DNA from 3 places in the Streptomyces sp. NPDC043812 genome. Region 3 is predicted to be linked to each of the others. Evidence: riboswitches for the same ligand, from Rfam matches in the RefSeq annotation. Region 3 holds a riboswitch; each other region holds the start of a gene.
The links. Region 3 has a riboswitch for cobalamin ahead of metE (5-methyltetrahydropteroyltriglutamate--homocysteine S-methyltransferase). Riboswitches for the same ligand answer to the same signal wherever they lie in the genome.

Region 1 (10,487 bases), on a different contig from region 3:
TCGATGAGCGCGTCGACGGTCGGGGCCTCGGTGGCGGTACCGGCGGCGGGGACGGAGATTGTACGGGTCATGGGATTCCTTCTCAAAGGGCGGGTTGGGGTGCCGGCGCCACGGCCGGGGTCCGGGTCGGGGCGCCGAGGGTCCCGCGGTAGGTGACCGCGGGGTGTCCCAGGGGGTCAGTGGTGAGTTCGGCGTCGACCTCGAAGACCTCGGCGAGCCGCTCGGCGGTCAGGACGTCGGCGGGGGTGCCGGAGGCGATCAGGTGGCCGTGGTGCAGGAGCAGCAGCCGGTCGCAGTACCGGGCGGCGAGCGTGAGGTCGTGCAGGGCGACCAGGACCGTCTGGCCGGTGCCGGTCAGCAGCTCCATCAGTTCCAACTGGTGTTTGACGTCCAGGTGGTTGGTGGGTTCGTCGAGCAGGAGCCCGTACGGCTGCTGGGCCAGCGTGCGGGCGATCTGGGCGCGCTGCCGCTCGCCGCCCGAAAGGGCCCTCCAGGAGCGGCCGGCGAGCGCGGTGAGTCCGACGCGCTCCAGCGCGGCGGCGACCACCGCCCGGTCGGTGGCGTCCGGCCCCCGCCAGCGGTCCCGGAACGGGGTCCGCCCCAGGCCCACGACGTCGGCGACCCGCAGATCGCTGTCCGCGCCCGCGTCCTGCTCGACGAAGGCGACATGACGGGCGATCCGGCGCGCGCTCCAGTCCCGCACGGACTCGCCGTCGTACCGGACCGTGCCCGCGTCGGGGGCCCGCAGGCCGCCCAGGCAGCGCAACAGGGAGGACTTTCCCGAGCCGTTGGGGCCGAGCAGGCCGACGGTCTCCCCGGGGGCGATGTCCGCGCTGACGCCGCGTACGACCGGCGTGCCCGCCACCGACCAGCTCAGTTCTTCGGCGGTGATCCTCACAGTTCCCCCCTCTTGCGCAGGACCAGGAGGAACAACGGGACGCCGAGCAGGGCGGTGATCACGCCCACGGGAACCTCGTGGGGCGCGAAGGCGATCCGCGCCAGGGCGTCCGTCCACACCAGGAACACCGCGCCCGCGAGCGCCGCGTACGGCAGGAGCACCCGGTGGGGCGGCCCGACGAGGAAGCGCACGCCGTGGGGGACGATGAGCCCGACGAAACCGATGGCGCCGACGGTGGCCACCGCCACGGCGGTCAGGGCCGCCGTGACCACGAGCAGCAGCATCCGGGTGCGCCGTACGCCGATCCCGAGGGACGCGGCGGTGTCGGTGCCGAAGGCAAGCCCGTCGAGGGCGTTCGAGCAGAGCCACGCGGTCAGCAGTCCCAGCGGGGTGACGACCGCACAGACCACGACCGTGTCCCAGCGGGCCGGGGCCATCGAGCCCAGCAGCCAGTGGGTGACGGCCCGCGTGGTGTCCGCGTCCGCCGAGGCCATGAGGACGAGGGAGGTCACGGCGGTGAAGAGCTGGCCGACGACGACGCCGGTGAGGACGATGCGGGCAGAGTCCAGACCGGTGCGCCGCAGCAGGACCAGGAGCAATCCGAAGGAGAGCAGCGCGCCGACGAGCGCGCCGCCGGTGACCCCGAGCGCGCTCGCGCCCACCCCGAGTACGACCACGGTGACGGCTCCCGTCGACGCGCCCGAGGAGACGCCGAGCAGGTAGGGGTCGGCGAGGGCGTTGCGGGTGACCGCCTGGAGCACCGCGCCGCACACGGCGAGCGCGGCGCCGACGAGGGCGGCCAGCAGCACGCGCGGCAGCCGCAGGTCCCAGACGAGGGAGTCCACCAGCGGGGGCAACGGCTCCACGTCGAGCCCGAGATGGGCGCCGAGAACGCGGGCGAGGCCGCTCCAGCCCACGTCGGCGGTGCCGATGCGCACGGCCGCCGTCACCGACCCCGCCAGGGTGCCGGCGGCGAGGAGGAAGAAGACCGCCTGGGCCGCCGCGGTCCGGCCGGTTCGGCTGGTTCGGCTGGTTCGGCTGGTTCGGCCGGGCTGCCCGGCCGGACCGGCCGTCATGGGCCGAGTCACCACCCGCCCGCGGGCCGCCGGCAGCAGGAGATCCGCCGGCCCCCTCCGGGTGTCCGGGTCAGCGGACATGGCCGAGGTCCTTCATGCCGTTCGCCAGCAGCCCCAGGGCGTGGACGGAGCGCACGGAGGGGTCCAGCTCGATGCCCGGCACTTCGAGGATCTTGTTGTCGCGGACCGCGGCGAGCTTGGAGATCACCGGGTGCCGGGTCATCGTGGCGCGCTTCTCGGCGGCGCTGTCGCCGGGCCGGCCGCGCTCCGACAGATCGCCGATCACGATGAAGTCCGGGTCGCGCTCGGCGACTTCCTCCCAGGAGACCTCCGGCCAGTCCTCGTTCACGTCGTCGAAGGCGTTCTTCGCGCCGACGATCCGGCTCATCTCACTGGGCAGACCGGTCCTGCCCGCCACGTACGGCATGCCGTTGAAGACGGAGTAGAGGTAGACCACGGTCGGCCGGTCCGCGCCCCGGGGAACCTCGGAGGCGTTCTCCCCGGCCTTGGCGACCGCCGCGCGCTGGTCGGCCGCGAGCTTGCCGGCCCGCTTCTCGGCGCCGAAGACCTTGCCCAGGTTCTCGTAGTCGGAGAAGAGCAGCTCGAAGGAGGTCTTGCCGGCCGGGTTGTGCTGTGGGCAGTCGACGGCGCTGACGAAGGTGGGGACTTCGAGGGCGTCCAGCTCTTCGCGGGTGCCGGCCCGGTCCTTGGTGAACAGGTCCGTGGAACCGGCGACGACGAAGTCGGGGGTGGCGGCACGCAGTTGTTCACCGGTCGCGATCTTCGGTGCGACGACCGGGACCTCGGCGTAGGCGGCCTCGTACCTGGCGGGGATCTTCGTCTTGAGGTTGGCGGTTCCCGCCATCCGGTCCTGGAGTCCGAGTTCGAGCAGGATCTCGGTCGAGGTCTGGTCCAGGGCGATGGTCCGCTCCGGCGGCTCGGCGAAGGACACCTGGCGGCCGCAGCTGGTGACGGAGGCCGCGGCCGGCTCGGCCTCCGTCCTGGAGCCGTCGCCGACTGCCGTGGAGCAGCCCGCCGTGGCGAGGGCGAGGGTCAGGGCGATGCCGAGGTGGGTGGGGTGACGCATGGGTTCTCCGGTCTGGGAGGGAAGGGCGTGGGTGTTGTCGTGCACCGGGCGGGAGTGCCGCGCTCGAAGGGTACTGTAATGGTATTCATTTTCATTAACACCCTCGGGGCGGTTCACCGAGCCGCCACCCCCGCCTCCAAGGAGCACCCGCACCGTGGCCACCACACCCGCGCCCACAGCGGCCAAGTCCGCTACCCCGCCCCCGCGTTCGGTCCTCCGCGACGCCGTGTTCCTCCGCCTGTGGGCGGGCACCACCGCCTCCGGACTTGCGACGTGGGCCCTGCCCTTCGTCCTCGGGCTCGCCGTACTGCACCGCGACCTCGGCGCGGCCGGTCTCGGGCTGGTCCTCGCCGCACGCACCGGCGGCTTCCTCGCGGCCGTCGCCGTCGGCGGCGTGCTGGCCGACCGGCACTCGCGCCGCGCGGTCGTGCTCTGGTCGGGCCTCGCGGCGGCCGTCGCCGCGCCTCTCCTCGCCGCCGGTCTCGGCCGCTCACTCGTGCTGATGACGGCGGCCGCCGCCCTCGCGGGCGCCGGACAGGGCGCCTGCCGCCCGGCGTTCCAGGCGCTCACGGCCGAGACCGTCGACCCCGGGCGCCGTCAGCAGGCCAACGCCGCCATGACCATGGCCGTACGCGGCTCCACACTCGCCGGACCCACCCTGACCGCCCTGCTCGCCGCCTTCCTCGACACCGGGACGCTGCTGCTCGGCATCGGGCTGCTCTGGCTGGTCGCCGCGCTCGTCCCGGGCAAGGGGGCCGCCGCGGAACCGGCCGCCGAGACCGGGCCCGCGCCGCGCGCCGGCTTCCGCGCCGAGTTCCTGGAGGGCATACGCGAGGCGCGCCGCCACCCCTGGTTCCTGGCCGGACTCGCCGCTCTGGTCGCGGTCATCGCCCTCGGATACTCGGCCACCAGCGTCGCGCTGCCCCTGATCAGCCGGGACCGCTACGACACCGAGTGGGTGCTGGCCGCGGCCATGACCGCGTACACCGTGGGCGCGCTCGGAGGGGCCCTGGTCATCGGCCGTTGGCGGCCGCGCTCCCAGGGCTGGGCCGCCTTCGCGGGTCTGGCCGCGTACGGCGTCGCGCCGCTGAGCCTGATGCTGCCCGTACACCCGGTCGTGGTCGTCGCCGCGTACGCCGTCGCCGGTATCGGGATCGAGCTGTTCAACGTGCCGTGGTTCACGGCCACTCAGCGCGAGGTCGCCCCGGACAAGCTGGCCCGCGTCTCCTCGCTGGACTTCCTGGTGTCCTACGGCCTGGCGCCGGTCGGCCTCGCCCTGATCGCCCCGGCGATCGCCGCGTTCGGGGTCACGGCCGTTCTCGCCGTGTGCGCCGCCGCCTGCTTCCTCGTCCCGGCCGCGGCGGCGCTGGTACCGACCGCGCGCCACTTCGGGCGGAGCGCGCGGGCGAGGACGGAATGACGGGGCGGCGAGGCCCCGGCCGGTGGTGAAGGACCGCCGCCTCCCGGCACGGGATCATGGAGAGCGGCCCGCCCGGCTCTCCGACGGCGTCGGTAGCTGGGCCGCCCAGCACTCGGAGGCGGCTTCCCGACCGGGCGAACGGCCTGGTCGGGAAGATGGCTCCCTGTTGATGACCCATCAGAAGGTGCGCAGAGCGTGCGTCAGATATGGGTCAGAAGTCGCATGAAACGCACAGGCGACAAAACCGCAGGTCAGGCGCCCTTCTCCGCAGGCTCCAGAATCGCGACGCACTCCACGTGATGCGTCACGCGAAACAGGTCCACAGAAAACATGTCGAAGGAAACCACAGGCCAGGGGCGTGCACGACGCATATCGGACTCAAGATCGATGTGCATCGTGCGCGCTACGTGCGACTTCTCGACGCACGCTGCGCTCCTACTCAAGGCCCCGCGGCCGCCGCCGAGAGGGCCTCGCCGTATAGCATTCGAAATGCCATACTCGTGTCATGGCTGACGACGACACCGACTTCCCTCCCGGCGACGGCCCCAGCAGCGGCATCTCCGTCTCCCTGACCGCCGGCACCCTGCAAGCGATCCGTGAGCGGGTCGGTAAGCGGGGCGTCTCTGCATATCTGGAGAAGGCCGCGCAGCGGCAGATCGAGCGCGACAACCTGGACGAGCTGATCGCCGACTTCGACCAGGCCAACGGCCCCGCCGACCCGGAGGCTGTCGCTGCCAAGCGGGCCAAGCTCACCGGCAGCCCCGCTTCCGATGCCGGGGCGGCCGCGTGAGCGGCGCCCTGATCCTGGACAGCGAGGGCCTGGCCAAGGCCGTACAGCGTGACCGCGAGGTCCACGAGTGGCTCACCGCCGCCCGCGACGCCGACCTTCCGGTGATCACCTCGGCCGCGGTCCTTGTCGAAGTGATCCACCCCCGAATCAATGACGCTGCGCTGAAGTGGACGCTGTCCCGTCTGCGCGTTGAGCCTGTCACCCAGGCCCTCGCCCAGTCCGCCGCCACCCTGCTGCGCGCGGCCGGCCTGCACGGCCATAAGTACGCTATCGACGCCATGCTCTGCGCCACCGCCCTCGCCCAGCCCGGCCGCGTCACCATCCTGACGTCCGACGTCGAGGACATCACCATGCTCACCACCGACCACCCACGCGTGACTGCCGAGAAAATCTGACGCGTGACGCCGCGCCAGGCCCACATCAGGGCGCCGCGATCGTGGCGCCAAGCCGTATGGTCGCAGGGGGGCTGCCGACCGTGACGAGTCGCTGGTTCCGACGTCCGTCGATCTCTTGCACAGCAGCCCCTGAACACGGCTCCGCCCCAGCCACCGTGTGCGGCACTACGGACGGTGACGTCTACGAGACAGCCTCACACCCAATCCCCCTGTTTGGCGCGTTCTCGCCCTGGCAGGATGGCGCCGCCCGAGCGATGGCGGACGAGGAAACCGGTGCGAATCCGGCGCGGTCCCGCCACTGTGACTGGGGAGCGACTTCCATGCTTGGCCACTGCCCTCGGGCGGGAAGGCCGGGAGGAGCGGCGATCCAGAAGCCAGGAGACTCACGCCATCGCGAACTCGCCGACACCGGGGCGGATTTCCCCGGAGGAGAGTGGTGACATCCCTGCCATGTCCGCAGTCCTCGACCACAGCCGCACCCCCGTCCATGGGGCCCTCGCCGACGCCCCCGTCGCCAAGCCTCCTGCCGCCTGGCTCCCCACCGTCCTCGCCGCCGGCGCGTGCGTGGTGCTGTGGGCCGGGGCCGTCTGGGCGGCCGGGCACGTCACCGTCGACCCGGTCCTCCACACCGTCGCCCTCTTCGGGCATCTCGCTGCCCTCGTCGTCGGCTTCGGGGCCGTACTCGTCATCGACTACCACGGCCTGCTGTGTCTGACCGGGCGCCGCGCACTGCCGGAGGTGCTCGATCTCGCCGCGAGTCTGCATCCGCCGGTGTGGGCGGGCACGGCCGAGCTTGTCGTCACCGGCGTGTTCCTGGGCCCCGACCTCGATTCCCCTCTCACGCGGTGAAGCAGTGACCAGCAAAGCCCAGTTCGACGCGGTGATGTCGGCCCAGAACCGGAACAGGCCGCACGGCAGCTGGGGCAAGCGGCGCAAACCGCGGAGAGCGTAGGCTCCAGCAGCCCGAGGCTACAGTAGGTGAGCCCGTTGAGTGGCATAGCAAATCCGTGCAGAGAGGGGCAGCGGGGAATGAGTGTGGTGGAGAGCTGGTCCCGCGTAATGAATCTCCTCCGGGAGCATGCTCCGGCCGATCACGCGGACCTGCCCGGCCCGGCCCCGGAGCGGATACTCGCGGCCGCCGAGGAGCGCATGTGTGTCTCATTGCCTCAGGAACTGCGGGCGTGGCTGCTGCAGAACAACCTGGATCTTCCCGAGGACGATGTGGACGACGACGTGGCCTGCTGCGGTTACGCCGGGTTCCCGGACGAGGGGAGCTTCTTTCTGGGCATCCGGGCGATGGAGAAGCTCTACGCGAACCACCCCTTGTCCGGTGGGGGCGAATGGCGCGAGGAGTGGATCCCGTTCCTCTCGGATCAGGACGGCTGGATGGGGCAGTTCATCGATGCGACGGACGGACGTATCGGCAGATGGTTCGTGGGTGAGCCCACGATCACCGGCGAGTACGCGTCATTGGCCCACTACTTCGACTCCGTGGCGGAGATGCTGACGAGGATCGGCGCGGGGGACTATCCGGTCTGTTCCGTTGTCGATGGGCGACTTGTCTGGTCGTGAGGCCGCGATGCCGTGAAACAGAAGTGCCCCCCGGAACCGAAGAACGGCCGGGGGGCACTTCTCATGGTCCGGTTACGGAGTGGGTGCGGTGAATCCGTCGAGGTCGAGCCAGTAGTCGTCGTCCTCCATCAAGCGCTGTTCCTTGATGAAGTCGCCGAACGGCCGCATCGACTGGGTGTTCTGCCAGTTCGACATCGAGGACCGACCGCACGGCTCCTTCCACGTCGGTGCAGGGGCATCCGGGCGGAGATGGAGCGTCATGGTGTCGTCGGCGTTGCGCCGGAGGTACGTCTGCACACACTCCTTGCCGCTGTAGGCGACGGGGTTGGGGCCCGCGGAGTTTCCGGCGCTCTGGGCCGCGTTGGCGAAGACGAACTCGTCACAGCTCTTCGAGTCGGTCCGTGGCTCGCCTGCCTCCAGGCTCCACATGTCGCTGAAGTCACCGGTGCCACTGTAGGTCTTCCACTGCCTGGCGCAGATGAGCTGACGGTTGCGGTCCGACTGGATCTTGCCGGAACCGTCGACGGACATCTTGTTGCCCAGGTAGGTCAGCGGCTTGCCGCTGCTGCGCTGGCCCCACTTGATGTTGGTCTTGCGCCACATCATGTCGATGTGGGCCGCGGCCCCGGGGAACTTCTGCGAGTTCATGACGTAGGTCGGCTTGTAGCCGGAGAACACACAGCCGGTACCCGCGCTGGAGACCTCGGAGTCGCAGCGGATGTCCAGCTTGGCGCTCTCGAATTCGGACGGATTCACGACCGAAGTGCTGTTGACCTTACCGCCGAGAGACAAGTACGGGGTGATCGTGCTCTTGGTGGTGCCGCTGGGCGTCCACTTGAACCGCGTAGTGACGGTCCGCAGGAGCGTGTCGCCCTTGGCAAAGGTCTTCGACCCGTTCCAGTCGACGCTGGTGACGTCGCAGTAACCGCGGCACTTGGCCGCGTAGTCGAAGGTGGCGGTGTTCACCGTACCGTCCATCGACTTCAGCCGGATCGTGGTGACCTGCGAGAACTCGGCACTCTTCGGGTCGAGGTAGTACGTGATGTAGAGGTCGAAAGCCGCGCTTCCGACCGGGACGGTGTTCGAGTACTCCGTCATCGCGTAGTCGCTGTGGATACAGGCGGTGGTGCGCTTGCGGCTGAGGGAGTGGTTGACCGTCGAGCATGACGCGGTGCTCGTGGCGGCCATCGCCATCGGCGCCGCCGTGGCAGTGGTTGCCGAGGAGCTGCCGGCCGCGGAGAAGAGGCCGTCGGTGATGTCCTCGTCCGGCTCGACCGGCGCCGGATCCGGAGCGGTCAGGTTGGCCGTCATGTTGCCGGTCAGCTTCAAGCCGTTGTACGTGCCCGGGACGAACGCCACCGCGTCGAAGGCGATGTCAGCCGACCCGTTGCCGCCGTTGAAGTTGTCGAGCCGCACCTCGGGAATCTGGTCACCGAATTCATAGGCGCCCAGGTCCACCCACTTGTTGGCCTGGTTCGCCGTCTGCGAGATCGCCGCCTCCTCTTCCCCTTCGGGCGTCTGGATCCGGTACACGGCGTTGGAGGTCTGCGCCCCGTGGTCGGGTATGTGCGCGAAGATCTTCGCCTGGCGGGTCGTGTTGGTCAGCGGAGCGTTCAGCTTCCAGGTGCCGGTGACCTTCATCCGGTTCGCGTTGGCCGGGTAGGACTCCGGCGAGCGGGTGTGCGTGAACCAGAAGTGATTGCCGTAACCCGCGCCGATCTGGTGCGTATCGATCTTGCCCGGGTACGTGGTGACGGTGGTCGGGTTGTCCGTCCCGTCATGGGTGAGATCCATCTGGGTGTCCCACGGCACGTACGTGAAGTTGAACGTGCCGCTGGATTTCACCGCCCCGCATCCGCGCTTGGCGTCCACGCCGGCGGGTATGGTCCCGTTCGCCAGATCGTCGACCACCAGGGCGTTGGCTGGCAGAGGCGTGGTGGCGCAGTTCGGCGGGTAGGAGCCGGCATCCGGCTGCTCGCCGTAGGACGTCGTGAAGCGGTGCACACCGTTGCCGCACTTGGCCCCCGTGTTGCAGTTCTTCCACTGCGCTTCGGTGACTGACTGGTTCCACCAGCAGTGCAGCCAGTGCTGGTTGGTGTCGCTGTTGCCCGCGTCCAGGGTGCAGGCACCCAGGCCCGGGTCGTTGGAGTCGTTGTCGCCGATCTTGGCCGGGTTGCAGTTGTTCGACGCGTTGCAGAACAGGTCGACCGGAGGCTTGGCGCTCGCGCGGTCCGCGTTGGTGGTCCACCATGCGGGGCGATAGCCCGCCTGGAAGTCACCCGGAGCGAACATCGCTGAGATCGGGCGCGCCGCCCAGCCGATCACCTTCTCCTGGTACGGCCAGTCCTGCGGGTGCGCGGCGTGGCTGTAGTCGTCCTTGGAGGAGTCGGTGGCGTGCTGCAGGAACGGCACCCGGTTGGCCTTCCACAGCGGGTTGGCCGGGTTGTTCGTCCAGCCCACGCCCGAGTGCCCGGCGGAGTCGGCGGTGTCGTAGAAGCCGGAGTTGTACGCCCACAGGGCGAAGAACCAGTTCTCGATCCACTTGGGGTGGCCGCCGTTGATCTTCATGCCGGCGTTGTACGTCAGGTTCCACTTCTCCGACAGGATCCGCACGCCGGCCGCGACGTTCGCGGTGTAGTCCAACGCGACCGCTTCCTGGGCGACCGTGGACAGGGCGGTCTCGCCCGGCTTGGTCTTGCCCGCCAGGCGCATGCCGTCGGTGGCCTGGGTGATGCCGTAACCGCAGTCGGCATCGGCCCAGTTGATACGCCACGGGTCGAGCTGCTCGCCGGAGGCGGCGTAGTCGACGCCGTAGTAGTTGCCGATCAGCGAGTTGGAGGTGACACCGGGCACGGCGAAGCGGGTGGCCTGCCACATGTTGGATTCCTGCGCGGTGATGCCCAGCATCACCTGTGCGGGAATGTGCCACTTGTCGGTGACGTCGGGGTCCTCGTTGTCGAGCTTGCCGTTGGGGTCACCCGCGAGGACGGTCGGCGGGAACAGGCCCTGGGGCTGGTAGCCGCCGGCGATGCCGGTGTTCTTCCAGTTGCTGTCGCGGTAGAAGTTCAGCTCACCGACGACGGCCTGGTCCACGGCCCATTCGACCTGGCGCGGTGTGGGCTGGAACGCCTGCTTCTTCACGTCGTTGCGGGCCACCGAGCAGTACCGTTCCCCGCTGTCTTCGCTGGGGTTGTCGGCCTGTGCGGTCAGGGCCTGGGTGCGCACGGTCTGCGTGGACAGGCCGTCTGT
Region 2 (10,487 bases), on a different contig from region 3:
GGCGGCGCTCGAAGAAGTTCGTCAGCTCCTGAACGCCCTGCAGCTCCATGAAGGAGAACGGGTTCTCCGAGCCGTAGACCGGGGCGAAGCCGAGGCGGGCCAGGCGCTGGTCGGCGACGCACTGCAGGTACTCGCGCATCGACTCGGTGTTCATGCCCGGCAGCCCGTCGCCGCACAGGTCGCGGCCGAACTGGAGCTCCGCCTCGACGGCCTCCTTCAGCATGTCGGTGACCTGCTGACGGAGTTCGTCGTCGAAGAGGTCGGGCTCCTCCTTGCGGACGGTGTCGACGACCTCGAAGGCGAAGTTCATGTGCATCGTCTCGTCCCGGAACACCCAGTTGGTGCCCGTGGCGAGACCGTGCAGCAGACCGCGCGAACGGAACCAGTAGACGTAGGCGAACGCGCCGTAGAAGAACAGGCCCTCGATGCAGGCGGCGAAGCAGATCAGGTTCAGCAGGAAGCGGCGGCGGTCCGCCTGCGTCTCCAGCCGCTCGATCTTCTCGACCGAGTCCATCCACCTGAAGCAGAACTGGGCCTTCTCGCGGATGGAGGGGATCTCCTCGACCGCGTCGAACGCGGCCGCGCGGTCCTCCGGGTCGGGGAGGTAGGTGTCGAGCAGCGTCAGATAGAACTGGACGTGCACGGCCTCCTCGAAGAGCTGACGGCTCAAGTAGAGCCGCGCCTCGGGGGAGTTGATGTGCTTGTAGAGCGTCAGCACCAGGTTGTTGGAGACGATCGAGTCGCCCGTCGCGAAGAACGCGACCAGCCGGCCGATCATGTGCTGCTCGCCGGGCGTGAGCTTGGCGAGGTCGGCGACGTCGGAGTGGAGGTCGACCTCCTCGACGGTCCAGGTGTTCTTGATCGCGTCGCGGTAGCGCTCGTAGAAGTCCGGGTAGCGCATCGGACGCAGGGTCAGCTCGAAGCCCGGGTCCAGCAGGTTCTTCTCGGTGTTCGGGGTGGTCATTACTGGCAGGCCTCGCAGGACTCGGGGTTTTCGAGAGAGCAGGCGATCGCGTCGGCGTCGGGCGGGGTTGCCTGCTGCACGGGGATGGTCGCCTGCGACTGGGCGGCGCGGGCGATCCGGGTCGCCGGGCGGGAGCGCAGGTAGTATGTCGTCTTCAGGCCCTGCTTCCAGGCGTACGCGTACATCGAGCTGAGCTTCCCGATGGTCGGCGTCTCCAGGAACAGGTTCAGCGACTGCGACTGGTCCAGGAACGGCGTGCGGGCGGCGGCCATGTCGATCAGGCCGCGCTGCGGGATCTCCCAGGCCGTGCGGTACAGCGCGCGGACGTCGGCCGGGATCCAGTTGAAGCCCTGCACCGAGCCGCTGGACTCGCGCAGCGCCTCACGAGTCTGCGCGTCCCATACGCCCAGCTGCTTCAGCTCCTCCACCAGATAGGCGTTGACCTGGAGGAACTCGCCGCTGAGCGTCTCGCGCTTGAACAGGTTGGACACCTGCGGCTCGATGCACTCGTACACGCCCGCGATCGAGGCGATGGTGGCGGTCGGTGCGATCGCGAGCAGGAGGGAGTTGCGCATCCCGCTCTTCGCCACCCGCGCGCGCAGGGTGTCCCAGCGCTCCGGCCAGTTGAGCTCGACGTTGTAGTGGTCGGGGTGCAGCACGCCACGGGCCGCGCGCGTCTTCGACCAGGCGGGCAGGGGACCGTTGCGTTCGGCGAGGTCGCAGGACGCCTCGTAGGCCGCCAGCATGATCCGCTCGGCGATCCGCGTCGACAGGGCCTTCGCCTCCGCCGAGTCGAACGGCAGTCGCAGCTTGAAGAAGACGTCCTGGAGGCCCATGGCGCCCAGACCCACCGGGCGCCACCGGGAGTTGGAGAGACCCGCCTGCTCGGTCGGGTAGAAGTTGATGTCGACGACCCGGTCGAGGAAGGTGACGGCGGTGCGGACGGCGGCGTCCAAGCGCTCCCAGTCGATGCCGTCGCCGCTGACGAAGGCACCCAGGTTGACCGAACCGAGGTTGCACACGGCCGTCTCGCCGTCGTTCGTGACCTCCAGGATCTCGGTGCACAGGTTCGAGGAGTGCACGACCGAGCCCGGCTCGGCGGTCTGGTTGGCGGTGCGGTTGGAGGCGTCCTTGAAGGTCATCCAGCCGTTGCCGGTCTGGGCCAGAGTCCGCATCATCCGGCCGTACAGGTCACGTGCCGGGATGGTCTTGCGTGCGAGCCCCTGGGCCTCGGCCTTGCGATAGGCCGCGTCGAACTCATCGCCCCACAGGTCGACCAGCTCGGGCACATCCGCGGGCGAGAAGAGCGACCAGTCGCCGTCGGTCTCGACACGGCGCATGAACTCGTCGGGGATCCAGTGCGCGAGGTTCAGGTTGTGCGTACGCCGGGCGTCCTCACCGGTGTTGTCGCGCAGCTCCAGGAACTCCTCGATGTCCGCGTGCCAGGTCTCCAGATAGATCGCGGCGGCGCCCTTGCGCCGACCGCCCTGGTTCACCGCGGCGACCGATGCGTCCAGGGTCTTCAGGAACGGGACGATGCCGTTGGAGTGCCCGTTGGTGCCCCGGATCAGCGAACCGCGGGCGCGGATACGGGAGTACGAGAGCCCGATGCCCCCCGCGTGCTTGGACAGGCGCGCGACCTGGTGGTACCGGTCGTAGATCGAGTCGAGCTCGTCGAGCGGCGAGTCCAGCAGATAGCAGGACGACATCTGCGGGTGGCGGGTGCCGGAGTTGAAGAGGGTGGGGGAGGACGGGAGGTAGTCGAGGCGGCTCATCAGCCCGTACAGCGCGGCGACCTCGTCCAGGGCGCGCACCGAATCGTCCTCGGCGAGGCCGGCGGCGACGCGCAGCATGAAGTGCTGCGGCGTCTCGATCACCTGGCGGGTGATCGGGTGGCGCAGCAGATAGCGGCTGTAGAGGGTGCGCAGCCCGAAGTAGCCGAACCGGTCGTCCGCGGCGGGGTCGATCAGCGCGTCGAGCCGGTCCGCGTGCAGCGCCACGAACGCCGCCGTACGGTCGGCGATCAGACCCTCGCGGTGCCCGACCGCGACGGACGCGGAGAACGACACAGCGCCCTCGCCCGCCGCCTCGTCGGCGATCGTGCGGGTCAGCAGCCGGGCGGCGAGCCGGGAGTAGGCCGGGTCCTCGGAGATCAGGCCCGCGGCGGCGTCGGTGGCGAGAGAGCGCAGTTCCGCGTCGTCCGACCCGGCGTGCCGGCCGCGCAGAGCGGCGGCGGCGACCCTGCCGGGGTCGGTGTCGGGCAGATCGGCCGTGAGGTCCGTCAGGGCCCGCAGCAGGACTGTGCCGGGTCCGTCCTGTTCGGTCGCTGAAGCCGGATCGGCTGGCGCGATGGTCACGTGGTGCTCTCCCTCGCTCGGCTTGGGCCGGCGGGGGGAGTGGCGCCAGGCAGGCGTGGGTCCGCTGAGGAACGGCACGGCGCGTGGCGTCCACCGGCCCAACCGCGAGGCCCGGACGTCTCGGCATCCGGATCGGTCGAGCCGGATGCACCGTCGGCAGGTCCTCGGACTTGTCGGATACGGCAAAGCGCACCGAATCACACCGTTGCGGGACAGTTCCGGATTCCCACCGGATTCCCCTGCGGCGACAGCGAGATGAGCATACATGTGGGGGGCGCGCCTTGCGTCACCCCCCACATGTTGTGTCGCGGGCCGGCCTACAGGTCCAGCGCGTACGTCAGCAGGGTGAAGCCGGGCAGCGGCTCCCAGTCCCGTTCGGGGGTGCGGACGAAGCCCAGGCGCCCGTAGAGCCGGTGTGCCGCATGCATCACCTCGTCCGTCGACAGCACGAGCCGCACGCACCCCGGGACCTCCCGTGCCCGGTCGATGCACCGGCGCACCAGAGCCTCGCCGGTGCCCCGGCCGCGTCCCCGCTCGGCGACGACCAGCATCCGGAACTCGGCCTCTCCGGGCCCGGCGATGTTCGCCCACGGCCCGCCTCCGGGGACGAACGCGACGCCACCGAGGAGGGTGTCCGCCGCGTCGACGGCGACGTACACCTCCGATGCGGCTGCCCGTCCGGCGACATCGCGCAGAGCGGGCAGATACGGGTCGTCGGCACCGTAGGCCAGCAGTCCGTCGTCCACATACGTCCGCGCCGTGAGCTCGCCGAGTTCCTCGTACTGCTCGGGTTCGATTCTCCTGATGGTGATGTCCATGCCCGGCAGTGTGCAGCAGAGCACGGCGAAGGGCCGCTGCATTTCCCGGACGGGAAACGCAGCGGCCCTCGGTGTGCGGTGGGTCAGTGACCGCCGGGGGAACCCGCCGTGGCCGGCGGGAGCTCGACCTTGACACCCGGGTCGCCCGCGTCCGCCGTGTAGTCGGACGGGCTCGTCTCGTCGACGCCGTCGGGGGCGTTGACCGCCCGCAGGACGAAGGTGAGGACGACCGTGACGACGACGTTCAGCACGAAGGCGGTGAGACCGATGTAGCCGATCTCGCCGATGCTGGGGATCTCCTTCAACGAGCCGCCGAAGTGCTTCTGCGTCGGGCTCGCGACACCGTACGCGGCGACCGTGCCGTAGATCATGCCGACCGCCCAGCCCGCCAGCAGCGCCCAGCGGTGGAACCAGCGCGTGAACAGACCGCCGACCAGCGCCGGGAAGGTCTGCAGGATCCAGATGCCGCCCAGCAGCTGGAAGTTGATGGCCACGGTCTTGTCCATGGTGAGGACGAAGACCAGCGCGCCCACCTTCACCAGCAGCGAGACGAGCTTGGAGACCTTGGTCTCCTGCGCCGGGGTCGCGTCGGGCTTCAGGAAGTCCTTGTAGATGTTCCTGGTGAACAGGTTGGCCGCGGCGATGGACATGATGGCCGCAGGCACCAGTGCGCCGATGCCGATCGCCGCGAAGGCCACGCCCGCGAACCAGTCCGGGAACATGTTCTCGAACAGCTGCGGGATCGCCAGCTGGCCGTTGGTCACGTTCACGCCTGCGGCGATCGCCATGAAGCCGAGCAGCGCCAGCAGACCCAGCATCAGGGAGTAGAGCGGCAGGATGGTGGTGTTGCGGCGGATCACCTCGCGGCTGCGCGAGGAGAGCGTCGCCGTGATCGAGTGCGGGTACATGAACAGCGCCAGCGCCGAGCCGAGCGCCAGCGTGGCGTAGCCCCACTGGCCGAGGTCACCGGGCACCAGCGCGCCGACCGGCTTGTCCGTCGCCGGGTTGATCTTCTCGAACTTGTCGCCCGCCGCCGCGAAGATCGCGTCGAACCCGCCCAGCTTGATGGGGATGTAGATGATCGCCACCGCGATGACGATGTAGATCAGCGTGTCCTTGACGAAGGCGATCAGCGCAGGCGCGCGCAGGCCGGAGGAGTACGTGTAGGCCGCGAGCACACCGAAGGCGATCAGCAGCGGCAGGTCCTTCACGAACCAGTTGGTGGTCTCGCCGCCGCCGACGCCCATGACGTCGAGCACGGCCTGGATGCCGACCAGCTGGAGCGCGATGTACGGCATCGTGGCGAGGATGCCGGTGACGGCGACCGCGAGGGACAGGCTCTTGGAGCCGAAGCGTCCGCGGACGAAGTCCGAGGTGGTGACGTATCCGTGCTTGTGCGACACCGACCACAGCCGCGGCAGGAAGGTGAAGATGAGCGGATAGACGAGGATCGTGTACGGCACGGCGAAGAAGCCGGCCGCTCCCGCCGCGTAGATGGCCGCCGGGACCGCGACGAAGGTGTAAGCGGTGTAGAGGTCGCCGCCGAGCAGGAACCAGGTCACCCAGGTGCCGAACGAGCGGCCGCCCAGGCCCCATTCGTCGAGGCTGTTCTCGTTGTCCGCCTTGCGCCAGCGCGCGGCGAGGAAGCCCATGACCGTGACGGCCAGGAAGAAGAAGATGAAGACGCCGAGTGCGACGCCGTTCACGTCGTTGTTCATCGGGACGCACCCCCCTTGCGGGCGCGCTGGTCACGCCGCCACAGCACGTAGGCCAGCATCGTGAGCACTGTCGAGATGAACACCCACGCCATCTGGTACCAGTAGAAGAACGGCATGCCGATAAATGTCGGGTCGACCTTCGCGTAGGAGTCGACCCAGAGCATCGCCACGAAGGGTGCGAAGAGACAGAGGGCGATGATGACGCGCACCGGTGTGATGACCGGTTGTTTCGCTTCGGGCGCTTCCGGCGCTTCTGGCGCCTCGGGCACTGCGGACATGCGGCTCCGTCCCCTCACTGGACACCTGTGTAATGCGCAGGAAATCTAGGCGAGTCGTTCGAGCCTCGTCACCCCCCGTCCGCATATCGGTACGGCAACGACTTCACGCCGGGGTGGGCAAAACGTGCCATGGCGCCGCAACGGGTTGCGGCGCCATGGCGATTGGGGATCGAGTTCAGCCGTTCGGGCGCTGGAGCCTCGCCACGCTGCGAGTCTCCGGGGGCAACCCCCGGACCCCCGGCCGGGCTCCGGTGCGGGCCGGTTGCTCAGCCGTTCGGGCGCTGGAGCCTCGCCACGCTGCGAGTCTCCGGGGGCAACCCCCGGACCGCCGGCCGGGCTCCGGTGCGGGCCGGTTGCTCAGCCGTTCGGGCGCTGGAGCCTCGCCACGAACTTGTACCGGTCGCCGCGGTACACCGAGCGCACCCACTCCACCGGTTCGCCCTGCGCATCCAGTGAGTGGCGCGACAGCATCAGCATCGGCAGGCCCACGTCGGTCCCCAGCAGGCCCGCCTCGCGGGGCGTGGCCAGTGAGGTCTCGATCGTCTCCTCGGCCTCCGCCAGGTGGACGTCGTACACCTCTGCGAGGGCGGTGTAGAGCGAGGTGTACTTGACGAGCGAGCGGCGCAGCGCGGGGAAGCGCTTGGCGGAGAGGTGCGTGGTCTCGATCGCCATGGGCTCGCCGCTGGCAAGCCGGAGCCGCTCGATGCGCAGCACGCGGCCGCCGGCCGAGATGTCGAGCAGCCCGGCGAGCGTGTCGTCGGCTGTGACGTAACCGATGTCCAGCAACTGGGACGTGGGCTCCAGGCCCTGTGCCCGCATGTCCTCGGTGTACGAGGTGAGCTGCAGCGCCTGCGACACCTTCGGCTTGGCGACGAACGTGCCCTTGCCCTGGATGCGCTCCAGCCGGCCCTCGACGACCAGCTCCTGCAGTGCCTGGCGCACGGTGGTGCGCGAGGTGTCGAACTCGGCCGCCAGCGTGCGCTCCGGCGGCACCGGGGTGCCGGGCGGCAGGGTCTCCGTCATGTCGAGCAAGTGACGCTTGAGCCGGTAGTACTTGGGCACGCGTGCGGTGCGGGTGCCTGCCCCGCCCTCGGCCTCGGTGCCGCCCCCGTCCGTGGTCATGGCCCGCCTTCCCGACTGCTGCGCTCCTGCCGTCACCGGCTCCTCCGTCTGTAGCGGCTCACATGGTGGCACGGACCGCTCAAGGGTCGTCGCCCTCCCTCAGGTGTCGGTCCGATAACGGACGCGACTGCCCTTCTTATACACCCTTGACACCCCTAAAGGTCTAGGCCAAGCTCCCGGTACTGGTCTAAACCATTAAAGATCAGGTCCCAGCCCCAGGGCAGAATCTGGCGCACGTCCGTCAAGTGCTGCGCGACTCCCGGGTGGTGGGGGGGTAACTCTTGCATCCCTTGAGGAGGGTGGCGTGAAGCGCAAGCTCATTTCAGCGGTGGGTGTGGCGGCCATGATGGTCTCGGTCGCAGCGTGCGGCTCGGACGGCGGCAGCGAATCGGCGAAGAACCCGAAGGATCGCAAGGAGACGCTGACCGTCTGGCTGATGGTCGACGCCCAGTCGACGTGGCCCGAGCTGGTCAAGGACGTCAACGCCCAGTTCAACGCCAAGTACCCGGGTGTCAAGGTCAACGTCCAGTACCAGCAGTGGGCCGACAAGGCCAAGAAGCTGGACACCGCCCTGGGCGGCGACAAGTTCCCCGACGTCGTGGAGCTCGGCAACACCGAGACCATGCAGTACATCCTCAACGGGGCGCTCGCCGAGATCGACCCCAAGAAGTACGACAACTCCGACACCTGGATCCAGGGCCTCAAGGACACGTGCAGCTACGAGGGCAAGCAGTTCTGCGTGCCTTACTACGCGGGTGCCCGTGTCGCCATCTACAACACCGAGATGCTCAAGAAGGGCGCGGGCATCGACAAGCTGCCCGAGACCGAGACCGAGCTCCTTTCGGCCATGGACAAGGTCTCGGCCGAGTACAGCAAGAAGGACAAGCGCTTCTCGTCCCTCTACCTGCCCGGCCGCTACTGGTACGCCGCCATGTCGTACGTCGCCGCGTACGGCGGCAAGATCGCCGAGTACGACGAGGGCGCCAAGGAGTGGAAGGCCTCCCTGTCCTCGCCCGAGGCGCAGAAGGGCATCCAGCACTTCATCGACCTGGTCAAGAAGTACAACAAGGCCGACCAGACCAAGGACGAGCAGGATCACGCCAATGTGATGGCCAACGAGAAGGCGGCCCTTCTCTACGGCAACGGCTGGGAGTCCGGCTCCGTCATCGACGGCAAGAACAACGGCAACCCGAAGCTCGAGGGCAAGATCCTCACGGCCGGCATGCCCGGCCCGAACGGCAAGGCGCTGCCGTCCTTCATCGGTGGTTCCGACCTGGCCGTGGTCAGCAAGTCGAAGGTCACGGACCTCGGCGAAGAGTGGATCTCGATGTTCACCAGCGAGAAGTCGCAGACGGTCCTCGCCTCCAAGAACATCCTCCCGAACAACACCAAGCAGCTGGAGCCGCTGAAGGCCAAGCCGGAGACCGCGCCGATCGCCAACGCGGTGCCGGACGCGTGGTTCACCCCGATCGCCCCGGGCTGGACCTCGATCGAGAAGGAGGAGGTCCTGGAGAACATGCTCCTGGCCATCCTCAAGGGTGACTCCGTGGAGAAGGCCGCCAAGGCGGCCGACGAGAAGATCAACGAGCTGATCAACAAGGAGTCCTGAGCCCTTGGGCCTCCCAGCGCCCCGCCGGAGGCTCGCCAGGCTTGCCAGGCGGTGGCGGGGGCCCGCATCACGCGGCCCCCGCCCCGCCCTTTTCGGTGCAGAAGAACAAACGGAAGGTCAGCCACGTGACTGCCGCCGACACCAAGGCCGCCGGTCCGCCGGTACCCGTACCACGTGCCCCGGAAGGCACGGGCGACCGGCCCGTGCCTCGCAAGGGGGGCCCCGATTCCCGTCACCAGCAGCGGAAGAAGGGTGCGTTCCTTCCCTATCTGCTGGTCCTCCCCGCGATCGTCGCGATCGCCGCGGTCTACGCCTTCCCGTTGACGAAGACAGTGATCATGTCCTTCCAGGACATGGGCCGCAGAGAGCTCTGGACGGGCGAGTCGCCGCCGTGGGTCGGCTTCGACCAGTTCACCGGCATCCTCGGTGACAGCGAATTCTGGTCCGTCACCGGCCGCACCGTGGTGTTCATGGTCGTCTGCGTGGGCCTGACGATGGCTCTGGGCCTGCTGACAGCGCTGCTGATGGCGCGGCTGACGACCTGGGTGCGACTGGTCCTCACCGCGGCACTCGTCGCCGCGTGGTCGATGCCGCTTATGGTCGCCGCGTCCATCTTCCGCTGGCTTTCCGACTCCGACTACGGCCTCATCAACACCCTGATAGCCGAGGTCGTGGGCGAGGACTTCCTCGGGCACAACTGGTTCCTCGACCCGAAGCAGGGCTTCGCCATCATCGCCCTGCTCGTCATCTGGGGCGCCATCCCGTTCGTCGTGATCACGCTGTACGCCGCTCTCACGCAGGTGCCCAAGGAGCTTGAGGAGGCCGCGGCCCTCGACGGTGCGAGCGCGCCCGGCGTGTTCCGCTTCGTCACCTGGCCGGTCATCCGCCCCGTGTTCACCATGGTGGCCACGCTCTCGGTGATCTGGGACTTCAACGTCTTCGGCCAGATCTGGCTGCTGCGCGGCAACAAGCCGGAGCCGGACTACGAAACCCTCGGTCTCTACTCCTTCTCCAAGGCGTTCGAGTCCACGTCGTTCAGCCAGGGCACCGCCATTGCCCTGATCACCGTCGTCCTGCTGTCCGGTGTGGCCGTGTACTACCTGCGTCAGCTGATGAAGACAGGAGAGGTCGAATGAGCACCTCCACCGCTCCCTCGCCCGCCGGCTCGCGGCAGGTCCTGCGGCGGGACCGCAGAAGGACGCGCTGGCACTACGACGTTCTCGGCCTCGTGGTCGCCGTCGTCATGGCGTTCCCCGTCTACTGGCTCGTCGTCAGCGCCGTGCGGCCCAACCACGAGATCCGCTCGTACGACCAGACGCTGTGGCCCTCGTCGTTCACGTTCGACAACTTCGCGCGCGCCGTGAAGCAGGAGAACTTCGCCACGGCGATCCAGTCGAGTCTCATCGTCTCGATCACCGCCGTCCTCGGCGGCATGATCATCGCGACGCTGGCCGCCCTCGCCATCGGCCGGTTCCGCTTCTTCGGCCGCAAGGCGCTGCTGATGGTGCTGATCCTGGTCCAGATGCTGCCCCCGACGGCGATGCTCATCCCGATCTACGCGCAGCTCAACGCCATCGGCGGCCTCGACGAGTACTGGGGCCTGATCGTCGTCTACCTGGTG
Region 3 (10,487 bases):
GTGGCCGAACAGCGGCGTCCTTTACCGGGGCGGTGGTGGCTGCGGCGTCCAGAATCGTCATTCTTTCCACTCCAATTCCATGTGTGTCGGCGAAGTTCATAGGGAGTGCCGTTGGTGATTGCCCGGGGAGCGATACCGCTGCGGTGTGCGGGCGCGTGATCGCCACGTAGTCCTCGGAGTTCAGACCCACGGAAAGGTCGAGCCGGGCGGCATTGAAGAAGATCTCCTCCTGCCGGAGGAGTTCCGGGTCCACCACCAATTCGAGATCGGGGTGGAAGGAGAACGGGGTGATCGAGCCGCACACCGCACCCGCAAGTTCCTCCGCGGTCTCGCGCTGCGCGAAGGAGGCGTCCTTGCCGCCGTAGAGGCGTTTGATCTCGTCGAGGTCCACGAGCCGGTCGCCGGGCACCACGGCGAGCACGTACCGATTGGTCCTCTTGGTGATTTTGACGCGGACCACGATGCACTTGGCCGCCTGGTTCAGCGGGTGTCCCCGCAGCCGGCTCGCGACATCCGTCCGGCCTTCCGGAGCGTGCGGCAGAAGCCGGAAACGTGCCCCTTCATTTTCGAGCAGTTCCAGAATTCGTCCGCTGACTCCGGTGTCGTTCGTGCGTTCCCGGAGTTCGGATGGCGGAGCCATGGTATTTCCCCCATCTGACGCCGAAGCGATCATTCATCAGATCGCCGAGTACGCCATGACGTTAAGGTGGGGCCTGTTCGGCTGAGAATGTGCGGCGGGTGACTTCATCAAGTCCGCATTGGCGTGCGCAAGTCGGACTTCATCAAGTCCGTATTGGCGTGCGCAAGTCGGACTTCATCAAGTCCGTATTGGTGTGCCGCAAGCCATTGCGTGGCAGGCGGGATCCGGCGGGAAAACCCTCGCAAAGCACGGGGAACGGCCGCACGGACGAGTGCGGCGGCGCGGCCGGCACTCCTGCCCGGAGCGGATCCGCGCCGGGCAGGACTGCATCGAAAGTTGCAGCGGGCGATCGTCACTGTTCACGACGCCTGCCCGGTGGAGCGCCCGGACGATGGAGGGGACCCACGGCCACGGCAGCACCATGGCCACGCAGACGCGACCACCACGGGGAGCAGATGACTCACGCCACGCAACCGGGAGCGGTGCACGACGGCCCGACGGACAAGGACACGGGCATGCCCGGATCCGCCGCCCCAGCAGCCTCGACTCCCTCGGCCGGCCGCCGGATCGCGTTGCTGGACATCCTGCGCGGCGCGGCGATCCTCGGCACGCTGATGACCAACGTGTGGGTCTTCACCGGCCCGGGCGGCGAATGGGGCGTCCTCGAGTCCGGCATCTCCGCCACCGATCAGGACAGGCTTTTCGCCAGTCCCGCAGCGGCGGCGGAAGGCATCTTCCGCTTCCTCGCCGACGGCAAGTTCCTCGCCATGCTGACCGTACTGTTCGGCGTCGGCCTCGCCATCCAGTACGACTCGGCGGCGCGGCACGGCCGCCCCTGGCCCGGCCGCTACCGGTGGCGCGCCCTGTTCCTGTTCGCCGAGGGCACCGTGCACTTCGTCCTCGTCTTCGCCTGGGACGTCCTCATGGGATACGCCGTCACCGCCCTGTTCGTCGCCTGGTTGCTGGCCCGATCGCAGCGCCTGCGCACTGTCGTCATGTGGTCCGCGCTCGTCTGGCATCTCGCGCTCATGTCACTGCTCACACTCGCGCTCGCCCTCGAACCGGAATCCGGTGCCGACGCCCCGGCCCCGGGCCCCGCAGGCGACGTGTACGCCGACGGCAGCTACCTCGACCAGATCGCCTTCCGCCTCGACCACGCGCTCGTCCTACGGCTCGAGCCCGTCATCGCCTTCGGCCTGCTCGTCTTCCTCTTCCTGCTCGGCGTCCGCCTCCACCGCGCCGGAGCCTTCGCCGCCGACGTGAACGGCCGGCGCATCCGAACCCGGCTGCTGCGCTGGGGCCTTGGCGCCGGTCTGCCCCTGAACGCGGCCGCGGCGCTCGCCGGCGACGACTTCTTCGCGCTGGGCCGGTACGTCGCCGCACCGCTGCTAGCCCTCGGATACATCGGGCTCGTCGGGCTTATTGCCGAACGTGTCCGCAGGCCGGGCCCGCTCACCGCGGGGCTGACGTCCGTCGGCCGTACGGCCCTGAGCAGCTACGTCGCACAGAACGTCCTCTGCATGATCGCCGCCTACGGCATCGGACTCGGCCTCGCCGTCCGCCTGGAGGGCGAGGGCCCGTGGTGGGTGATGGGCCTGTGGGCCGCGGTCTGCCTCTTCCTCATGACCGCGTCCGCCCTGTGGCTGCGCCGCTTCCCGCACGGTCCGCTGGAGACGGTGCAGCGATGGGTGCTGCGGCGCTGAACGGACAGCGTGCAGGAGGGGGGCGCACACTCCGAAATCCGATGTCGGCCGTCGCTGACGGCGTGCCACAATCCTGCGCATGTCAGTTCGATACCCGCGCCCCCTGCGTCCCGGTGACCGCATCGGCGTCACCTCCCCCTCGAGCGGCGTCGCCAAGGACCTCCAGGAACGCCTCGGCGTGGCGATCCGCACGGTCGAGGCGCGAGGCTACGAGGTGGTCGTTGGCCGTTGCATGGACGGCACCGGGCACATCAGTGCCCCCGCCGCGGAACGCGCCCGCGAGCTGACGGAGATGCTGACCGACCCGGCCATCAGGGCCGTGGTGCCGCCCTGGGGCGGGGAGACGGCGATCGACCTGCTGCCTCTGCTCGACTGGGACCGGCTGCGCGACGCCGAGCCGACCTGGCTCGTCGGCTTCTCGGACATGTCGACCCTCATGACTCCGCTGACCCTGCTCACGGGGACGGCGACCCTGCACGGCAACAACCTGATGGACACGCCCTACCGGACCCCGGAGGGCCTGCTGTCCTGGCTCGACATCGTGACCCTGCCGGAAGGACACCGGTTCACCCAGATCCCGCCGAGCCGTCACCGTGCCTCGGGCTGGGACGACTACCAGGCTCACCCGGAGGTTGACGAGTACACCCTCGGCACTCCCGGCAGGTGGACCAGGCTCGACAGCGACGACGACGTGGTGGCCGAGGGCCGTCTCATCGGCGGCTGCATCGAGACGCTCTCCAACGTCGCGGGAACGCCCTACGGCGACGTGTCGGCCTTCGCGCGTTCCGCCGCCCCGGAAGGCCTGCTCGTCTACGTCGAGGCGTGTGAGGACAACGCGCTCCAGATCTGCCGCAACCTCCACGGGATGCGCCTCGCCGGCTTCTTCGACGCCGCGAACGCGATCCTCGTCGGCCGCACCTCGGCACCGGGAACCGCCTCGCTCTCCCAGCACGAGGCCGTGATGGACGCGCTCGGCTCCCTGAACGTCCCCGTGGTCGCAGACGTCGAGTGCGGCCACGTCCCGCCGTACCTGCCGATCGTCAACGGCGCGCGCGGCCGGATCGTCCACACGTCGGAGCGCAGCGAACTGACGCAGTCGCTGGACTGACCGTCAGGAACGGGCTTCCCGGGCGGGGCAGGTGGCGGCCGCGACCACGGCCGGGCCCGGAATCTCCAGTCCCGGCACGAGCCCGCGCGAACCGCACGGCGGTGCCGGCCCAACTGGTCCTCGGTTTCGGCACGGTCGGCAAAGATGCCATCACGGCCGGCACTGCAGCGGTGAAAGACCTGCCGAACCACGAACTGCGGTGAGGTCTCACGGTCGGTCCGACCTTCCGTCAGGCGACCGGCCGAAGCGCGCCGAGGGAGGCGTCACTGGGGTGAGAGGTCGCGAGGCCCACTTCCGTGCGGCTCCAGGGAGCGGCCGTTGCGGAGGTTCCACCGCTGGGCGCGACCGCTGAACTCGGTGGCGGTGAGCGGACGGATGTCCAGGCGCCAGAAGGCTTCGTCGGGTGCCGCAAGAGCGTGGAGCAGGGCCAGGCGGATCACGTCCGGTTCAGCGACGGCAACGATGCGTCCCGTGCGGCTGTGCAGGCTGTCCAGCCATGTCCCGACCCTGATGCGGACACTGCGCAGCGACTCGCCGCCATGGGGCGCCGCGCTCGGGTCGCCGAGCCACTGGGCGACGGCGTGCTCGTCCGCGGCCGCGAGGGCGTCGAGCGTCTGTCCTCGCCAACGCCCCATGTCGCAGGCGGCTATGGCAGGCAGCGGTGCGGCGTCCAGCCCGAGGGCCCGGGCGGTCTGACGGCACCGCAGTGACGGCGAGACGTAGCTGTGGAGGGCCGGGGGGAGCGTGCCGGCCGCAGCCTCGGCACGCGCGATGCCCGCAGGGCCGAGAGGGCTGTCGTCGTCGAACCGGACCTCGCGCAGTGCGTCGCTCGTGGCGGGGGAGACCAGCGTGAGCCGGACTGTCATCGGGTTCCTCCGGTGCGCGTCATGCGTCGTGCACCGCACGTCGTGCGTCGTGCGGCAATTGTCCGGCGCGCAGCCTACCCACGGGGGCGTACGGGCGTGACATGGGACTCACGCCCTTGGCGGCCCGACCGGCACGCGGTACGGTCTCGGCGACATTTCCAATACTGCGACGACGGCGAGACGGAAGTCCGGTGTGAATCCGGCACGGTCGCGCCACTGTATGCCACGGCGGCATCCCGGCAGGGTGACGCTGCGGCGAGTCAGACCCGTGGACCGTCGTCCTGCACCACCGTTCGGGACGCGTGTTCCCCAAGGAGGTTCCACCATGGCCGAGGCCGCTGGTTCCGCTGTCGTCTCCACCCCTTCCCTTCCCCTGCCGGCTTCTCTGCCTGTGCGCGCCGTCCTGCCCTGGGCCGTGTTCGTCGGTCTCCTGGCTCTGATCGCCCTGTACTTCGTGGGTGCCGAGCAGGGCGCCACGTCCGTGTTCGCCGGTGCCGAGGTGCACGAGTGGGTGCACGACGGACGTCATCTGCTCGGCTTCCCCTGCCACTGATAGGCGACAAGCACATGTACGCCTCAACTGTCAGAGGTCTGCTGGTCCGCGGCATGCTCGCGGGCCTGATTGCCGGGCTGTTCGCCTTCGCCGTGGCCTACACGGTGGGTGAGCCGCCCGTGGACGGCTCGATCGCGGTGGAGGAGGCCCAGGCCGCCCAGGAGGCGGCCCATGCCGGGCACGGCGCCGCCGCCGAGGAAGCCGCCGAGGAAGAGGAGGCGGTCAGTCGCTCCGTGCAGTCGACCGCCGGCCTGGCCACCGGTGTTCTGGTGTACGGGGTGGCGCTGGGCGGGATCGCGGCCCTGGCGTTCTCGTTCGCGCTGGGACGTGTGGGCCGGTTCAGCCCGCGGGCAACCGCGGCGCTCATCGCGGCGGCCGCCTTCACGACCGTCTACCTGGTGCCGTTCCTGAAGTACCCGGCCACGCCGCCCGCGGTCGGAAACCCGGACACCATCGGACAGCGCACGACACTGTTCTTTCTGATGATCCTGCTCAGTGTGCTGCTCGGCGTGGCCGCGGTCATCGCAGGGCGACGGATGGCGCCGCGCCTGGGCAACTGGAATGCCACGCTGGCTGCCGCGGCGGGTTTCGTCGTCGTGGTGGCTGTCGCTTGTGTGTTCCTGCCGGCGAACGACGACGCGGTAAAGGCCGGCTTCCCCGCAGCGCTGCTGTGGGAGTTCAGGGTCGCGTCACTGGCGATCCAGGCCGTGTTGTGGACCGTCTTCGGTACGGTCTTCGGTGTCCTGGCGCAGCGCCTCCTGGCGCCCCGACCGGTCGGGGCGGGTGCACCGGTGGAGCAGCCGGCGCCGGTTTCGGGCTGACCCGCACGGCAGGTCGGACCGGCTGGATGGTGCCGGTCCGGCGTGCCGCGCTGCACACGCTTCGGGGCCCGCCTGCCCGCGTAGCCCGGCAGGCGGCCCAAGCGGCCGGACGGCCGGGAGAATGCTCTGCGAGCGTTCTCCCGGCCGTCGGCGCGTCAGGACGTGGAGAGTTCCCCGCGCACGGCGCGGGCCGCCGCGACCAGATTCTCCAGCGAGGCACGGGTTTCGGGCCAGCCGCGGGTCTTCAGACCGCAGTCCGGGTTGACCCAGAGTCGCTCTGCCGGGATGGCTTCGAGTCCCTTGCGCAGCAGTGCCGCGGACTCGTCCGCGCCCGGAACCCGGGGCGAGTGGATGTCGTACACGCCGGGGCCGGCCTCGCGCGGGTAGCCGTGGGCGGCGAGTTCGCGGGCGACCTGCATGTGGGAGCGGGCGGCCTCCAGGCTGATCACGTCGGCGTCGAGGTCGTCGATCGCCTGCACGATGTCGCCGAACTCGGCGTAGCACATGTGCGTGTGGATCTGGGTGTCCGGCCGTACGCCACTCGTGGTGAGCCGGAACGCCTCGGTGGCCCAGGCGAGATACCCGGCGTGGTCGGCGGAACGCAGTGGCAGGGTCTCGCGCAGGGCGGGCTCGTCGACCTGGATGACGGAGGTGCCCGCGGCTTCGAGATCGCCGACCTCGTCGCGCAGGGCGAGGGCGACCTGCCGAGCGGTGTCCCCCAGGGGCTGGTCGTCGCGGACGAAGGACCAGGCGAGCATGGTGACGGGGCCGGTGAGCATTCCCTTGACCGGCCGGTCGGTGAGCGACTGCGCGTAGGTCGTCCAGCGGACGGTCATCGGCTCGGGGCGGGAGATGTCGCCGGCGAGGATCGGCGGGCGGACGTAGCGGGTGCCGTAGGACTGCACCCAGCCGTGCTGGGTGGCCAGGTAGCCGGTGAGCTGCTCGGCGAAGTACTGCACCATGTCGTTGCGTTCGGGTTCGCCGTGCACGAGGACGTCGATGCCGGTCTTCTCCTGGAAGGAGATGACCTCGCGGATCTCCGCCTCGATGCGCTTCTCGTAACCGGCGGTGTCGAGGCGGCCGCCGCGCAGGTCGGCGCGGGCGGAGCGCAGCTCCGGGGTCTGCGGGAACGAGCCGATGGTGGTCGTCGGCAGCAGGGGGAGACGGAGGTGGGCACGCTGGGCCGCGGCGCGCTCGGCGTAGGGCTGGGAGCGCCGGGCGTCGGCGCCCGTGATCGCCGCGGCGCGGGCCCGCACGGCGGGGTCGCGGGTGATGGGTGATCCGGCGCGGGAGGCCAGATCGGCCCGGTTCGCGGCGAGTTCGGCCGCGATGGCGTCGGTGCCCTGACCGAGCCCGCGGGCGAGGGTGACGATCTCGGCCGACTTCTGCCGGGCGAAGGCGAGCCAGCGCCTGATCTGCGGGTCGAGGTCACGCTCGGCCGTGGCGTCCAGCGGGACGTGCAGCAGCGAGCACGAGGCGGAGACGTCGACCCGGTCGGCCAGTCCCAGCAGTGTGCCGAGGGTGGCGAGCGACTTTCCCAGATCGTTCACCCAGATGTTGCGTCCGTTGACGACACCGGCCACCAGTCGCTTGCCGGGCAGCCCGCCCGCGGCGGCGAGATCGTCGAGGTTGGCGGCGGCCGACTCGGTGAAGTCGAGCGCGAGCCCGTCGACGGGAGCCTTCGCCAGTACGGGGAGGGCGTCCCCGAGGCGGTCGAAGTAGGAGGCGACCAGCAGCTTCGGCCTGTCCGCGAGTGCACCGAGGTTGCGGTAGGCGCGGGAGGCGGCCTCCAGCTCGGCGGTGGTGCGGTCCTGCGCGAGTGCGGGTTCGTCCAACTGCACCCACTCCGCCCCCGCGGACCGCAGATCGGCGAGCACCTCCGCGTACACGGGCAGCAGCCGGTCCAACAGACTCAGGGGCTCGAAGTCCTCGGCCACGCCCGGTGCCGGCTTGGCCAGCAGCAGATAGGTGACCGGCCCGACGAGCACCGGACGGGGCGTCAGACCGAGGGCGAGTGCTTCCTTGAACTCACCGACCTGCTTGACGGAGTCCGCGGTGAAGACGGTGTCCGGCCCCAGCTCCGGTACGAGGTAGTGGTAGTTGGTGTCGAACCACTTGGTCATCTCCAGTGGGGCCACATCCTTGGTACCGCGCGCCATGGCGAAGTAGCCGGCCAGGGCGTCGGCGTCGACGGCGGCCCGGTGGCGGGCGGGGATCGCACCGACCATGACGGTGGTGTCGAGGACGTGGTCGTAGTACGAGAAGTCACCGGTCGGGACTTCGTGGATCCCGGCTGCGGCGAGCTGCTGCCAGTTCGTCCGGCGCAGATCGGCGGCGGTGGACCGGAGGGTGTCGGCGGTGACGCGGCCCTTCCAATGGCCCTCGATCGCCTTCTTCAGTTCCCGGTTCTGTCCCTGACGGGGGTAGCCGTAGACGGTGGCCGGTGCTGCCGCGGCTGCGGACTTGGTGGTCACGGAGATCTCCTTCGCGAGATGAATCCCTGAGATCCCGGGGACGGGACGAGAACGCGAAGGGTGACGAACCGGACGGAACGAGCCTGCGCCGTACAGCGCGGTCATCCGTCTGGTGTGTTCGCCGACCCGCCCTCGAGGTCACCGGGATGTCCGCGTGCGCATGTACGCACGCGGGCAACGGGCAGGTCTTCGGACTCGCGGGCTCGTCGCCGGATTCCCGGCGGCACCTACTGGCCGTCGCTTCCCGGACCTTGTCGGGCCCAGTGCGTATGACGGCGGTCGTTCCCGCTCACCGCTGCGGGGCAGTCCCGGATTCCCACCGGGTTCCCTCTTACGACGCCTCCCGCCTGGCGGACGGGGCGAACCAGCTGCACCCGCCAGCGTACGGGGCGTCGTGTCGCCGCGGAGAATCACGTCCATCATTCGGGAGGTGAGCAGAGACACGAGGGCGGCGTGCATGCAACGCCCGAGGGCGGGAAGCGCCGCACTCCGCGCTTCCCGCCCTTCCCCTGTGGGCACCCCCGCCGGCTCCCTCGGCCGGCGGAGTGGCCCGGGCCCCTCAGCCCGGGCCCACCGGGCCCCTCAGCCCGGTCGCACCAGGTCCTCAGCCGTGGTCGTACGTGTGGAAACCGCGGCCGGTCTTGCGGCCGAGGAGCCCCGCCTCCACTCCTTGCCCTCGGGGGTGGTGAAGTCGATCCGGCGCTCGACGGCGTCGAGCAGGGTGAGCTGGCCGTCGATGATGTTGTCCCAGGCGGGGGAGGTGGCGTCCTCGAAGTCCGCCATCCAGACGTCGGCGCCGGAGTTGAGGGCGTTGACGGCCATGCGGCGGTCGGGCGGGCCCGTGATCTCGACCCGGCGGTCCGTCAGGCCGGGAGCGGGCGGGGCGACGCGCCACGACGGGTCCGCGCGCACGGCGTTGGTGACCAGGGGGAAGTCGAGCGGGGATCCCGTGGAGAGGCGTATCGCCTGCCGCCGACGCTCCTTCAGGAGCTCCTGGCGGCGCTCGTCGAAGGCTTCGACGAGGCTGCCCACGAAGTCCAGGGCGGCGGGGGTGACGATCTCGTCATGACGGTGACCGGGAGCCGCGAGGACGCGGACGCGGGGGGTCAGTGCGCTGGTGGACATGGGTTCTCCTGAGCAGGGAAGCGGAGCGGGGGCGGACGGGGACGGTCGCCCGGCCCTCGCTCGGCCAGGGGGCCGGACCGGACGGACGGATGTCCGGCTGGGTGCCCTAGTGGAACTGCTCTTCCTCCGTCGACCCGGCCAGCGCGGTGGTGGAGGAGTCGGGGTTGACGGCGGTGGAGACCAGGTCGAAGTAGCCGGTGCCGACCTCGCGCTGGTGCTTGACGGCGGTGAAGCCGTGCTCCTGCGCGGCGAACTCCCGCTCCTGCAGGTCGACATAGGCGGTCATGCCGTGCTCGGCGTATCCGCGGGCCAAGTCGAACATGCCGTGGTTGAGCGAGTGGAAGCCGGCGAGGGTGATGAACTGGAAGCGGTAGCCCATCGCGCCGAGCTCGCGCTGGAACTTGGCGATCTGGTCGTCGTCCAGCGCCGCCTTCCAGTTGAACGACGGCGAGCAGTTGTACGCCAGCATCTGGTCGGGGTACTGGGCGTGGATGGCCTCGGCGAACTCGCGGGCCTGCGCCAGGTCCGGGGTATCGGTCTCGACCCAGATCAGGTCGGCGTACGGGGCGTAGGCGAGCCCGCGGGCGATGACCGGCGCCATGCCGTTCTCGACCCGGTAGAAGCCCTCGGCGGTGCGCTCCCCCGTCACGAACCGGGCGTCGCGCTCGTCGACGTCGCTGGTGAGCAGGTTCGCGGCGAGCGCGTCGGTGCGGGCGACGATCACGGTCGGGACGTCGGCGATGTCCGCGGCGAGCCGGGCCGCGTTCAGGGTGCGGATGTGCTGGGCGGCGGGCACGAGGACCTTGCCGCCGAGGTGACCGCACTTCTTCTCGGAGGCCAGCTGGTCCTCGTAGTGGATGCCCGCCGCGCCCGCGGCGATCATCGCCTTGGTCAGCTCGAACGCGTTGAGCGGGCCGCCGAAGCCCGCCTCGGCGTCGGCGACGATCGGTGCCAGCCAGTCCGTGGTGTCCGTGCCGCCCTCGGCGGTCGCGATCTGGTCGGCGCGCAGCAGGGCGTTGTTGATCCGGCGCACCACCTGCGGGACGGAGTTGACCGGGTACAGGCTCTGGTCGGGGTAGGTGTGGCCGGCCTGGTTCGCGTCGGCGGCGACCTGCCAGCCGGACAGGTAGATGGCCTGCAGCCCCGCCCTCACCTGCTGGACGGCCTGGCCGCCGGTCAGCGCGCCCAGCGCGTGGA

Region 1: another riboswitch for cobalamin. It lies ahead of AC067Z_RS08200 (hypothetical protein); the one in region 3 lies ahead of metE (5-methyltetrahydropteroyltriglutamate--homocysteine S-methyltransferase).
Region 2: another riboswitch for cobalamin. It lies ahead of AC067Z_RS22520 (ribonucleoside-diphosphate reductase subunit alpha); the one in region 3 lies ahead of metE (5-methyltetrahydropteroyltriglutamate--homocysteine S-methyltransferase).

Annotation. Positions count from the first base shown of each region.
Region 1 is NZ_JBWKCY010000004.1:206,498-216,984, reverse strand. It holds gene AC067Z_RS08235 (Rossmann-like domain-containing protein) at 1-71, opposite strand, end outside; gene AC067Z_RS08230 (ABC transporter ATP-binding protein) at 83-898, opposite strand; gene AC067Z_RS08225 (FecCD family ABC transporter permease) at 895-2,055, opposite strand; gene AC067Z_RS08220 (ABC transporter substrate-binding protein) at 2,045-3,061, opposite strand; gene AC067Z_RS08215 (MFS transporter) at 3,216-4,481, shown strand; gene AC067Z_RS08210 (hypothetical protein) at 4,987-5,271, shown strand; gene AC067Z_RS08205 (PIN domain-containing protein) at 5,268-5,666, shown strand; cobalamin riboswitch at 5,930-6,051, shown strand; gene AC067Z_RS08200 (hypothetical protein) at 6,117-6,515, shown strand; gene AC067Z_RS08195 (SMI1/KNR4 family protein) at 6,696-7,238, shown strand; gene AC067Z_RS08190 (golvesin C-terminal-like domain-containing protein) at 7,311-10,487, opposite strand, start outside.
Region 2 is NZ_JBWKCY010000015.1:104,623-115,109, forward strand. It holds gene AC067Z_RS22515 (ribonucleotide-diphosphate reductase subunit beta) at 1-964, opposite strand, end outside; gene AC067Z_RS22520 (ribonucleoside-diphosphate reductase subunit alpha) at 964-3,321, opposite strand; cobalamin riboswitch at 3,460-3,585, opposite strand; gene AC067Z_RS22525 (GNAT family N-acetyltransferase) at 3,639-4,139, opposite strand; gene mctP (monocarboxylate uptake permease MctP) at 4,223-5,857, opposite strand; gene AC067Z_RS22535 (DUF3311 domain-containing protein) at 5,854-6,135, opposite strand; gene AC067Z_RS22540 (GntR family transcriptional regulator) at 6,493-7,257, opposite strand; gene AC067Z_RS22545 (sugar ABC transporter substrate-binding protein) at 7,562-8,866, shown strand; gene AC067Z_RS22550 (carbohydrate ABC transporter permease) at 8,992-10,002, shown strand; gene AC067Z_RS22555 (carbohydrate ABC transporter permease) at 9,999-10,487, shown strand, end outside.
Region 3 is NZ_JBWKCY010000011.1:185,248-195,734, reverse strand. It holds gene AC067Z_RS18510 (amino acid--tRNA ligase-related protein) at 1-640, opposite strand, end outside; gene AC067Z_RS18505 (DUF418 domain-containing protein) at 1,156-2,343, shown strand; gene AC067Z_RS18500 (S66 family peptidase) at 2,423-3,451, shown strand; gene AC067Z_RS18495 (histidine phosphatase family protein) at 3,715-4,317, opposite strand; gene AC067Z_RS18490 (CbtB domain-containing protein) at 4,643-4,870, shown strand; gene AC067Z_RS18485 (CbtA family protein) at 4,885-5,691, shown strand; gene metE (5-methyltetrahydropteroyltriglutamate--homocysteine S-methyltransferase) at 5,847-8,165, opposite strand; cobalamin riboswitch at 8,329-8,549, opposite strand; partial or broken gene AC067Z_RS18475 (malate synthase A) at 8,784-9,290, opposite strand; gene aceA (isocitrate lyase) at 9,397-10,487, opposite strand, start outside.